Hymenobacter tibetensis: one gene and its partner. The protein of the gene in region 2 interacts with the protein of the main gene of each other region in a pairwise test. Links are inferred from orthologs where the notes say so. Each region holds a gene or a part of one and is shown on either strand. Other genes may lie near its edges.

What was found. The genes of interacting proteins can lie anywhere in the genome.
Region 1: the proteins of MTX78_RS16900 (region 2) and MTX78_RS03130 interact in binary tests that used the Escherichia coli proteins (3 or more experiments, as listed by UniProt). The link is inferred for Hymenobacter tibetensis from one-to-one orthologs.

What each region holds. Positions count from the first base shown.
Region 1 is NZ_CP094669.1:767,773-772,264, reverse strand. What follows is about bases 1,250-4,137. They hold MTX78_RS03130 (nucleoside-diphosphate kinase), read right to left. Parts: upstream 2,960-4,137; coding sequence 2,540-2,959; downstream 1,250-2,539. Other genes in these bases: MTX78_RS03125 (DHH family phosphoesterase), read left to right, coding at 3,447-4,137; MTX78_RS03135 (AAA family ATPase), read left to right, coding at 1,250-2,343. In the rest of the region: MTX78_RS03140 (nucleoside permease), read left to right, coding at 1-1,102; more of MTX78_RS03135, read left to right, coding at 1,240-1,249; more of MTX78_RS03125, read left to right, coding at 4,138-4,490. UniProt on the Escherichia coli protein: Major role in the synthesis of nucleoside triphosphates other than ATP. The ATP gamma phosphate is transferred to the NDP beta phosphate via a ping-pong mechanism, using a phosphorylated active-site intermediate.
Region 2 is NZ_CP094669.1:4,210,613-4,215,615, forward strand. Bases 2,057-4,926 are described here. They hold MTX78_RS16900 (uracil-DNA glycosylase), read right to left. Parts: upstream 3,890-4,926; coding sequence 3,224-3,889; downstream 2,057-3,223. Other genes in these bases: lepB (signal peptidase I), read left to right, coding at 2,057-3,003; apaG (Co2+/Mg2+ efflux protein ApaG), read left to right, coding at 4,001-4,387; MTX78_RS16910 (O-methyltransferase), read left to right, coding at 4,492-4,926. Also shown: MTX78_RS16880 (ParB/RepB/Spo0J family partition protein), read left to right, coding at 1-200; MTX78_RS16885 (DUF5683 domain-containing protein), read left to right, coding at 215-868; dapB (4-hydroxy-tetrahydrodipicolinate reductase), read left to right, coding at 971-1,690; more of lepB, read left to right, coding at 1,825-2,056; more of MTX78_RS16910, read left to right, coding at 4,927-5,003. UniProt on the Escherichia coli protein: Excises uracil residues from the DNA which can arise as a result of misincorporation of dUMP residues by DNA polymerase or due to deamination of cytosine.

The DNA of each region.
Region 1 (4,492 bases), 3.4 Mb from region 2 along the record:
AGCCGACAAGTACATGAACGCCGAGAAGCTGTACGGCATCCTCCACATTCTGGGAGGCATCGTGCTGTTCACCGTACCGCTGGTTACGGATCCGGGCACCATGTTCTGGGTGATGCTGCTAAACATGATTTTCTACATGCCCACGCTGGCCCTTTCCATTGCCGTATCCTACTATGTGCTCAAAAGCCGTGGCGGCGACGTCGTGCGGGACTATCCGCCCATTCGGGTGTGGGGCACAGTGGGCTTCATTGTGGCTATGTGGACGGTTAGTTTGCTGGGCTTCGAGAAATCAGCCAATCAGTTCTACGTAGCTTCCGCGGCGGCTATCCTGCTGGGCTTCTACTCGTTCACGCTGCCCAAGTGCCCACCCACTGCCAAAGACACGCCAAGCCGCTCGCTTATTGATGTGCTGGGGCTGAAGTCATTTGCATTGCTGCGCGACACCAAGATGCTTACCTTCTTTCTGTTTGCCATGCTGCTGGGCGCGGCCTTACAGCTCACCAACGCCTACGGCGACACCTTCCTGCACGACTTCGACAAGATACCCGCCTACCAGGATACTGTGGCCGTGAAGTACCCTGCCATCATTATGTCCATCTCGCAGATTTCCGAGACGCTCTTTATCCTGGCCATTCCGTTCTTTCTGCGCCGCTTCGGTATCAAGCAGGTGATGTTCTTCAGCATGATTGCCTGGGTGCTGCGCTTCGGGTTGTTCGCCTACGGTAACCCCGGCGACGGCCTGTGGATGATTATCCTCTCCTGCATCGTGTACGGCATGGCCTTCGATTTCTTTAACATCTCCGGCTCGTTGTTCGTCGAAAGCCAGACGGCCCCTTCCATCCGGGCCAGTGCCCAAGGCTTGTTTATGATGATGACCAATGGCTTTGGGGCCGTGCTCGGCAGTTCGTTGAGCGGCATCATCATTCAGGAGTATTTTACCAACGCCGACAACACCAAGGACTGGCACAGCATCTGGATAACCTTTGCCTTGTATGCGCTGGTAATTGCGGTTCTGTTTATTATCCTCTTCAAACACGAACACAATCCGCAGGAAGTAACCAGCGCCCATGCGGAGCAGCACCCCCAACTAGCGGCCGAATAGCCTCTAAACACCGCCTTGGTGCAGCCGACTGCATGATACTGCGAATTGTAAGGAGCATCTCTGATGCTGCTTACAATTCGCAGTATTCGTGTAGGAGGGTTGGGATGGTTCCAGGTTTTAATGGAAATTACGGCCATATGGAACCAACTCCGCCCCCAGTAGGCACTCTCAACCTTTCCACTGCTTTCACCCAGCACGGATTTCAGCCAGTGAATTGGTTTTACGCGTCGTTTGGAGAATTACCCCGCCGCGAAATCTATCAGCTAGCTTCTGCTGAAGCGCGCCAAACGGTGGTAGATACACTAGCCGCAAGCCACGACGTAGAGGCGGCTACTGTCGTTCATTCTGTGTACTTGGAGCAAGCAGGAAAAGCGCCTGAATGGCACTATCATGCCTTGTCACCAGGGCCGCACCTACTGCTCTGGTTCTACGACCGGGGTGTATACGGCGACCAAGGCGCACAGCTATTCTACTCGCCTCACACCGATGCAGCCTTATTAACGCAGGTCCGGGCCGCTCTTACCGCCCAACTTGATACCGGCCAATTAGAGCGCCAGCGCATTCAGGTGCTGCGGCTGGTTAACAACGATTTAGAGTTTTCGCCGCTGCCGCTCAAGATTCCGGCGCTTGACCTGGCCACGCACTATAACGACGACTTACTGCCCGTGCACGAGGCTATTGTAAGCCGCCTGCAAAAGCCCGACGACAAGGGCCTGGTTATTCTGCACGGCCCGCCTGGCACCGGCAAAACCAGCTATATCCGCCACCTGTGCGGCCTCACCGACAAGCCCAAACTGTTCATTCCGCCCAACCTGGCCGTTCGTATCGCCGACCCGGAGTTCATCAATCTGCTCCACGACAACACCAATTCCATTCTCATCATCGAGGATGCGGAAGAGTTGCTTTCCAAGCGTGATGGACACGGCGGCAATGCTGTCAGCAACCTGCTTAACCTCTCCGACGGCTTGCTCTCGGATGGGTTCCACATCCAGATTATCTGCACCTTCAACGCCGATTTGGCCCGCATCGATAAGGCGCTGCTGCGGAAAGGCCGCCTGATTGCATCCTATAACTTCGAGCCGTTAGCGCAGCCTAAGGCGCAAGCCTTGGCCACCGCGCTGGGCCAGGCAGCTCCGGTGAATGAGCCAACCAGCCTAGCTGATATTTACAACCGCGAAGAACCAACCTTTAGCAGCGAACCCAAAGGAACTGGGCGCATTGGGTTTGGGCAGCCCCGCTGAGTTTCCTCAAGCTCCTCAGTATATAAATAGTCTATAAAAAGTCCGTTTCCAGTACATGCAAAACCCCGCTTGCACGTTGCAAAGCGGGGTTTTTGTTATTTCAGCAGAAAAAAGGCTAGCGCACATATAGCACGCTAGCCTTCGCAACATAGCCTATATTTTCAGTAAGCCCAAAAGCTCAACTGCGTTTTTACACTTAGAATTGCTCGTCGGGGCCAAAGAAGAAGCTGCCTTCGATTTGAGCGTTTTCGTCGGAGTCGGAGCCGTGTACAGCGTTGGCTTCGATGCTCTTGGCGTATTTCTTCCGGATGGTGCCTTCAGCGGCCTGCTCAGGGTTGGTAGCCCCAATGAGCGTGCGGAAATCAGCAACGGCGTTGTCCTTTTCCAGGATAGCTGCTACGATAGGGCCCGACGACATGTATTTCACCAGGTCGCCGTAGAAGGGCCGCTCTTTGTGCACTTCGTAGAACTGGCCAGCGCGCTCAGCAGTCAGCAGCACTTTTTTCAAGGCAACAATACGGAAACCACCCGCTTCGATCATGCTCAGAATTCCACCGATGTGGTTTTCCTGCGTGGCGTCGGGCTTAATCATGGTGAACGTGCGGTTCGTGGCCATTGTATCTATGGGTTGGGTGTAAAGAATTCCGGTGAGGAAGTGCAAGGAGTTTGCGGGCGCAAAAGTAGACGGTTTGCGTGGGAAGTTGGTAGCTCCGCCAGAAGTTGCCAGCAAAACATGCCTCCAACGCCACCATAAAATTTTGGCGGCTTTACGCTGTCTTTATGTAGGCGCACTTGTTTGGGCTGCCTTCCCCTGAACGGCCGCCTGCCTTGAACCACTTCCCGATTCACCACAGGGGCTTCAAGGCAGGCGGGCACTTTCCCCACCAAATCTGCCTTTATTTGCTGGCCGAACCTGGATCAAACAAAATCCCAGGAAAGTACTTTCTTAAAACGACGGCGGAAGTATGATCGTCCTTTTCAGGCAATTAGCTCTGCTATCGCACCAAACCCAAAGCTGTTTTGTTGGAACCCGGAATATTTCCGACTTTTGCCGCCTTGCTCCCGGCATAAATCCCCGAATTTCAGCCACCTATCAGTAGGCAATGTCCACAATCTCTGAGCTGCAGGAGCTGCTCTCGCAACCCCGGCAGATATTTATCACCACCCACCACAAGCCCGACGCCGATGCCCTAGGCTCGTCGTTGGGCCTGGCGGGCTACCTTCGCAAGAAGGGCCACACCGTAACCGTCGTTACCCCTTCCGACTACCCAAATTTCTTGGCTTGGATGCCTGGCAACGACGAGGTAGTGGTGTATGAGCCGCGCCGCAACGACGCACAGGTACGCGAAATCATTGGAACGGCCGAGGTGCTGTTCTGCCTAGATTTCTCGTGTTTGGGCCGCATCAACGAGATGGGCGAGTACATTCGGCAGGCCCCGGGTACCAAGGTCCTCATCGACCATCATCAGGAGCCCGAGCAGTTTGCTGACCTCGACTTTTCGAATTCGAAAGCGGCTGCCACGGCCGAGTTGGTGTTTGAAGTGATCCGCGACCTAGGCGACCAGGACCTGATTGATGCCGGTATTGGCGAGTGCCTGTACGCCGGTATTATGACCGATACGGGCTCGTTCCGGCACCCGAGTACCTCCCGCAATGTCCACCTGATTATTGCCGAGCTCCTCAACGCCAACATCAACCTCTCCGATGTGCACCGCCGCATCTACGACTCGCACTCCGAAATGCGGCTGCGTTTTCTGGGCTTTGTGCTTAAAGACAAGCTGCGCGTGCTGCGCGAGTACAACACGGCCTACATTGCCATCACGCAGGAAGAGCTAAAGCAGTACGAGTCGAAAACCGGTGACACCGAAGGGCTCGTAAATTTCGCACTCAGCATCGAAGGCATTGTTTTCGCGGCCGTACTCATCGACCGGGGTCAAGCCATTAAGATTTCTTTCCGCTCGGTGGGCGACTTCTCGGTAAGTGGTTTCTCTCGTGACCATTTCCAGGGTGGCGGCCACCACAACGCGGCGGGCGGTATTAGTTACGACTCGCTCGACAATACCGTGCAACGTTTCCTTGATTTATTGCCTCAGTACCAGAGCCAACTGGTGACGGCCCCTCTGGCAGTTGCGCCGCCTACGGCGTAACT
Region 2 (5,003 bases):
GCACCGCCGCCAAGCCTGCGCAAGATGTAGCCGGACAAGTACCCGTGGCTGAGTTGCGCCGCACTGAGCGCCATCTAACCGAGCGTTTCGGGAGCCGTGTCATGGTGAAGCCAGGTCCGCAGGGACGCGGCGAAATCAAAATTGCGTTCGATTCCGTGGAAGACATGCAGCGTATTCTGCACATTCTGCAACCAGCCTGATTTGCTTTTCTAGCATGAATCCTCGCTCCAGCTTTCTAAACGCGGCAGCCGCTGTGTTGCTAACAGTACCGCTGGCGCACCAAGCCACTGCTCAGGTTAGCCCACCTACCCAAACAACTACTGTTACGGCAGGCCCTGACTCAGTGCAGGTAAGCACCCCCGTGGTACCCGACTCAGTGCGGCGCACGGCTCGGCTGTTTGGCTTGAAAATGACCAAACCCAGCAAAGCTGGACTGCTGTCGGCATTATTACCTAGCGCTGGCCAGATCTACAACCGTAGGTGGTGGAAATTGCCACTTGTGTACGGCGCTGTGGGCGGAACACTATATGGAGAGTTGTTCTACTTGAGGTATTACCGAGCCTATGTCAAGGCCGATGATATTCGCAGTGATGGTGATCCGCTCACGGTGGATGAAGGAGAACTCACGAAAGACCGTCGGGATTCTGAAATTGCGAGAGGCATCGAATTTTACCGCCGTCAGCGGGATGTGTTTATAGCATACGTTGGAGTGGCCTATGCCATCCAAATTCTCGACGCCGTAGTAGATGCTCACCTGCGCGACTTTGATATCAGCGACGACTTGAGTTTGCAACTGGACCCCACTGTTATGCGGATGCCTACAGTTGCGGCCGCGCCGGGCATCGGTATCACGCTTACCTTTAAATGATTTCAGGTAGTTGATTGCTGATTGTACTCCCTGGCCTTACGCCAGCCGGATGCCAGTAATAGCTAACAGAAATCAACAACTTAAAAACCAGAAAACTAAGAGATGAAGCTTCTGCTGATTGGCTACGGTAAAATGGGCCGCGCTATTGAGGCTCGTGCCATAGCCCGAGGCCACCAGATTGCCGGTATCATTGATCCAACGCACCCCGAAGCCAGCATTGCGGACTTCGATACGTCAACTGCTGATGCAGCCATTGAGTTTACGCATCCTGATGCAGCCTTCGCCAATGTGCAAGCCTGCTTGCGCCAGGGGCTACCCGTAGTATGCGGCTCTACAGGCTGGCTGCACCATTTTCAGGAAGCGGTGAAGCTATGCCAAGAGAACGATGGCTCGTTGTTCTACGCTTCCAACTACAGCGTAGGCGTCAACCTGTTCTTTCACTTCAACGAGTACATAGCCACCAAAATGCACCAATTTGGGGGCTATGATGTGCAGGTTCGTGAAATTCATCATACCCAGAAAGTAGACCAGCCTAGCGGTACCGCTCTTACGGCCGCCGAAGCCATTCTGCGGCATTTTCCCACCAAAACTATCTGGCGCAACGAGCCGGCCCAGGCTGCCAATGAGCTATCAGTATTAAGTGAGCGCAGCGGTGCAGTAGTAGGCACGCATATCGTCACGTATACCTCGGAGGCCGATACGCTGGAACTGAAACACGAGGCTCACTCGCGCGACGGATTTGTGGATGGCGCCCTGTTGGCAGCCGAGTGGCTGCCGGGCCACCAGGGGGTGTTTGGCATGAAGGACTTGCTTAAACTGTAGAAAAGGCAACCAAAGCGTTGGATTCTCGCTTAGGGATATAGAAGACGCCTGTTAGCTTTCTCAAGATCTTATCTTTACTGTTTCAGCACCAAGCATATAGCTCGTGCTACATTTTTTGATTTCGCCCTCCTGCTATGGCCGTACAACAGTCCTGGGAAGAACGCATGAAAGCGGCTTCCACGCCTAAACCTATCGAAAGAAAGAAAAGCTTCTTCCGAGAATGGGGCGACGCTATCCTGTTTGCAGTGGTGGCCGCCACCCTTATTCGTTGGGCTACTTTCGAGGCATATACCATTCCAACCCCCTCGATGGAGGACTCGTTGCTGGTAGGCGACTATTTGTTTGTCAGCAAGCTTCACTACGGGCCGCGTACGCCCCAAACGCCGCTGCAAATTCCGCTTACGCACCAAACGCTCTGGGGCACGGGGCTTAAGAGCTACTCCGACGCCATTCAGCTACCAAGCTACCGTTTGCCGGGCTTCTCGGAGGTTAAGAGCGGTGATGTGGTGGTATTCAACGTGCCTTTCGAGAGCCAGCACCCTGCCGACTTGCGCACCAACTATATCAAGCGCTGTGTGGCTGTAGCGGGCGACGTGCTGGAAATCAAGGATACGCAGGTGTTCGTGAATGGCAAGCCTATGTCGAATCCGCCACAAAGCCAGAACCGCTATTTTCTGCAGGTACCGCAGCCCAACGACGACCTTTACAAGGCGTTCCAAGATCAGCACGTTACCAACTTCAATCGGCCCGATGGCAAACCTGAGCCGCTCTACGGTATGCAGGAGCCTACGTTCATGATTGACGCGACGCCTGCCACTGCCGACTACTTCCGGAAGCAGCCTTACGTGAAAGCAGTGGTGCAAGACAAAGCCACACCCGGCCAAGCCGAGCCCGACGTTTTTCCAAACAACCCGGACTATCCGCAAAGCACGCCACTGCCCATCAACAACTGGAACAAAGACAACTTCGGTCCGCTCCAGCTACCCAAAAAAGGCCAGACGGTACAGCTGACTCCCCAAAACACGCCTATCTATCAGAAGATCATTATGCGCTACGAGCAGAATGAAGGCGTGACCATATTGGACGGCGTACTAACTCAAAACGGCCAGCCGCTGAAAAGCTACACGTTCAAGCAGAACTATTACTTTATGATGGGCGACAATCGGCACGATTCGCTCGATTCCCGCTATTGGGGTTTCGTTCCAGAAGACCACATTGTGGGGAAGGCCGTGTTGATCTGGATGTCAGTGGACCCTTACGCTGATTTCTTCCACAAAATTCGTTGGAGCCGTTTGTTCAATACAATTCATTAGCACTTGGCTTGTAGAATATACTGAGCATCTGCATTCTAATGCCCATAACACAAAAAAGGCTTGCCGCTTGGCAAGCCTTTTTTGTGTTAGAAAGCACTTTCCGCTTTAAGCTGTGCGGAAAAAGATGTTTGTGCATGTAGACCGACACGCTTGAAGTAGCGCGCACTTATCGAAGCATAACGGCCTTTTCAGTTGCTGCACACACAACCTACCTGTGGCTTCACCAGATGATAGGGCTCAACTTGTGTTCCTGCAAGTACGTGTTGGTTTTGCTGAAGGGACGCGAACCGAAAAAGCCTCGGTCAGCGGCGTAGGGCGAGGGGTGAGCAGCTTTCAGGATGAGGTGCTTCCGCTCGTCAATCAGCTCAGCTTTTTTCTGCGCATACGCTCCCCACAAGATGAACACGACGTGCTGCTTCTGTTCGGAAATCGTTTTGATGACTTCATCCGTGAACTGCTCCCACCCTTTTTTCTGGTGACTACCCGGTTCAGCAGCACGTACCGTGAGAGTGGCATTCAGCAGCAGCACGCCCTGTTGCGCCCATCGGTCTAGGTTGCCGTTGGGCGCGGGTGGCGTACCAGGCAAATCATCCTGCAGTTCTTTGAAGATGTTCTGCAAGGAAGGTGGGGTTCGTAAGCCCTCCGCCACCGAAAAACTCAGGCCGTGGGCCTGGCCTTTGCCATGGTACGGGTCTTGCCCCAGAATCACGACTTTGACGGCCTCGAAAGGACAGGCATCAAACGCATGAAAAATCTGCGGGCCCGGTGGGTACACCGTAGCCGTAGCGTATTCTCCACGTACAAAAGCAATAAGGTGCTGGAAGTACGGTTTTTCAAATTCAGGCTGTAATACCTTGCGCCAGCTTTCTTCTATCTTTACATTCATGCGTTGGAAAATAAATTATTGCGGATTGGGCGGACCACAGTAGGCCCCGGCTGCGTACATAAACCAATTTCCGGCCCCGGCTGTTAGTCTAATCCACACCGCACAGTAATCATGAATACGACCACCACGCAGGGCGTTACCGTGAGCGTCACGACGAACTATTTGCCCGACTATTCGAGCCCCGGCCAAGAACACTACGTATTTGCGTACAAGATTGATATTCGTAATAACGGCGAATACACTGTAAAGCTTCTGCGCCGCCACTGGTACATCTACGATGCCAACGGCGTTGTACGTGAAGTGGAAGGCGAAGGTGTAGTAGGCCAACAACCCGTGCTAGAGCCCGGTGAGGCACACCAGTACGTGTCGGGGTGTAATCTGAAATCAGGGCTGGGCAAAATGCGCGGCACCTACGAAATGGAACGCTTAGCTGATGGCAGCGTCTTTACGGTTGAGATACCGGAATTCACGCTGGTAGTGCCCTACCGGCTCAACTAAGCGGCAGAATAGCTAACTTGTTGAATTAGTAAGGGGCTGGTCGTTCAACAATACGTTAGAACGGCCGGCCCTTTGACAGTTCAACCAGTTAGCTAGTCCATCACTTGCTTTTTCAGGCTCTCAGTTACTTCCGGTTTCTTTTTCGTTCGGGGAATGCGCACGGGCTGCATTCCCCCTTTGTTTTTAATCTATACAACTACGTCATCCACCACGATGGGCAGTTTGCTGCTTTCGAGTTGATTGAGGCACGGCGGCGGAAGCTTCTTAGCACCCAGCAGTCCATTGAGGTGCGTGACTTTGGTGCTGGCTCCCACACCGGTGCCGGTCGGCAGCGCCGTATCGGTGACATAGCCCGCGCGGCAGCCAAGCCAGCGGCAGTGGCGCAACTACTTTTCCGCTTAGTCAATTACTTTCAGCCGCGCACCATTTTGGAGTTGGGCACTTCTCTCGGCCTTACCACCGCTTACCTTGCTGCCGCTGACTCACGCAGTCAAGTAGTTACGTTTGAAGGCTGCCCAAATACGGCGGCTATAGCGCACCAAACGTTCACCGAGCTCCACCTCGCCAATATAGAGCTAGTTGAAGGCAATTTAGACGATACGTTAGCCCCCACCCT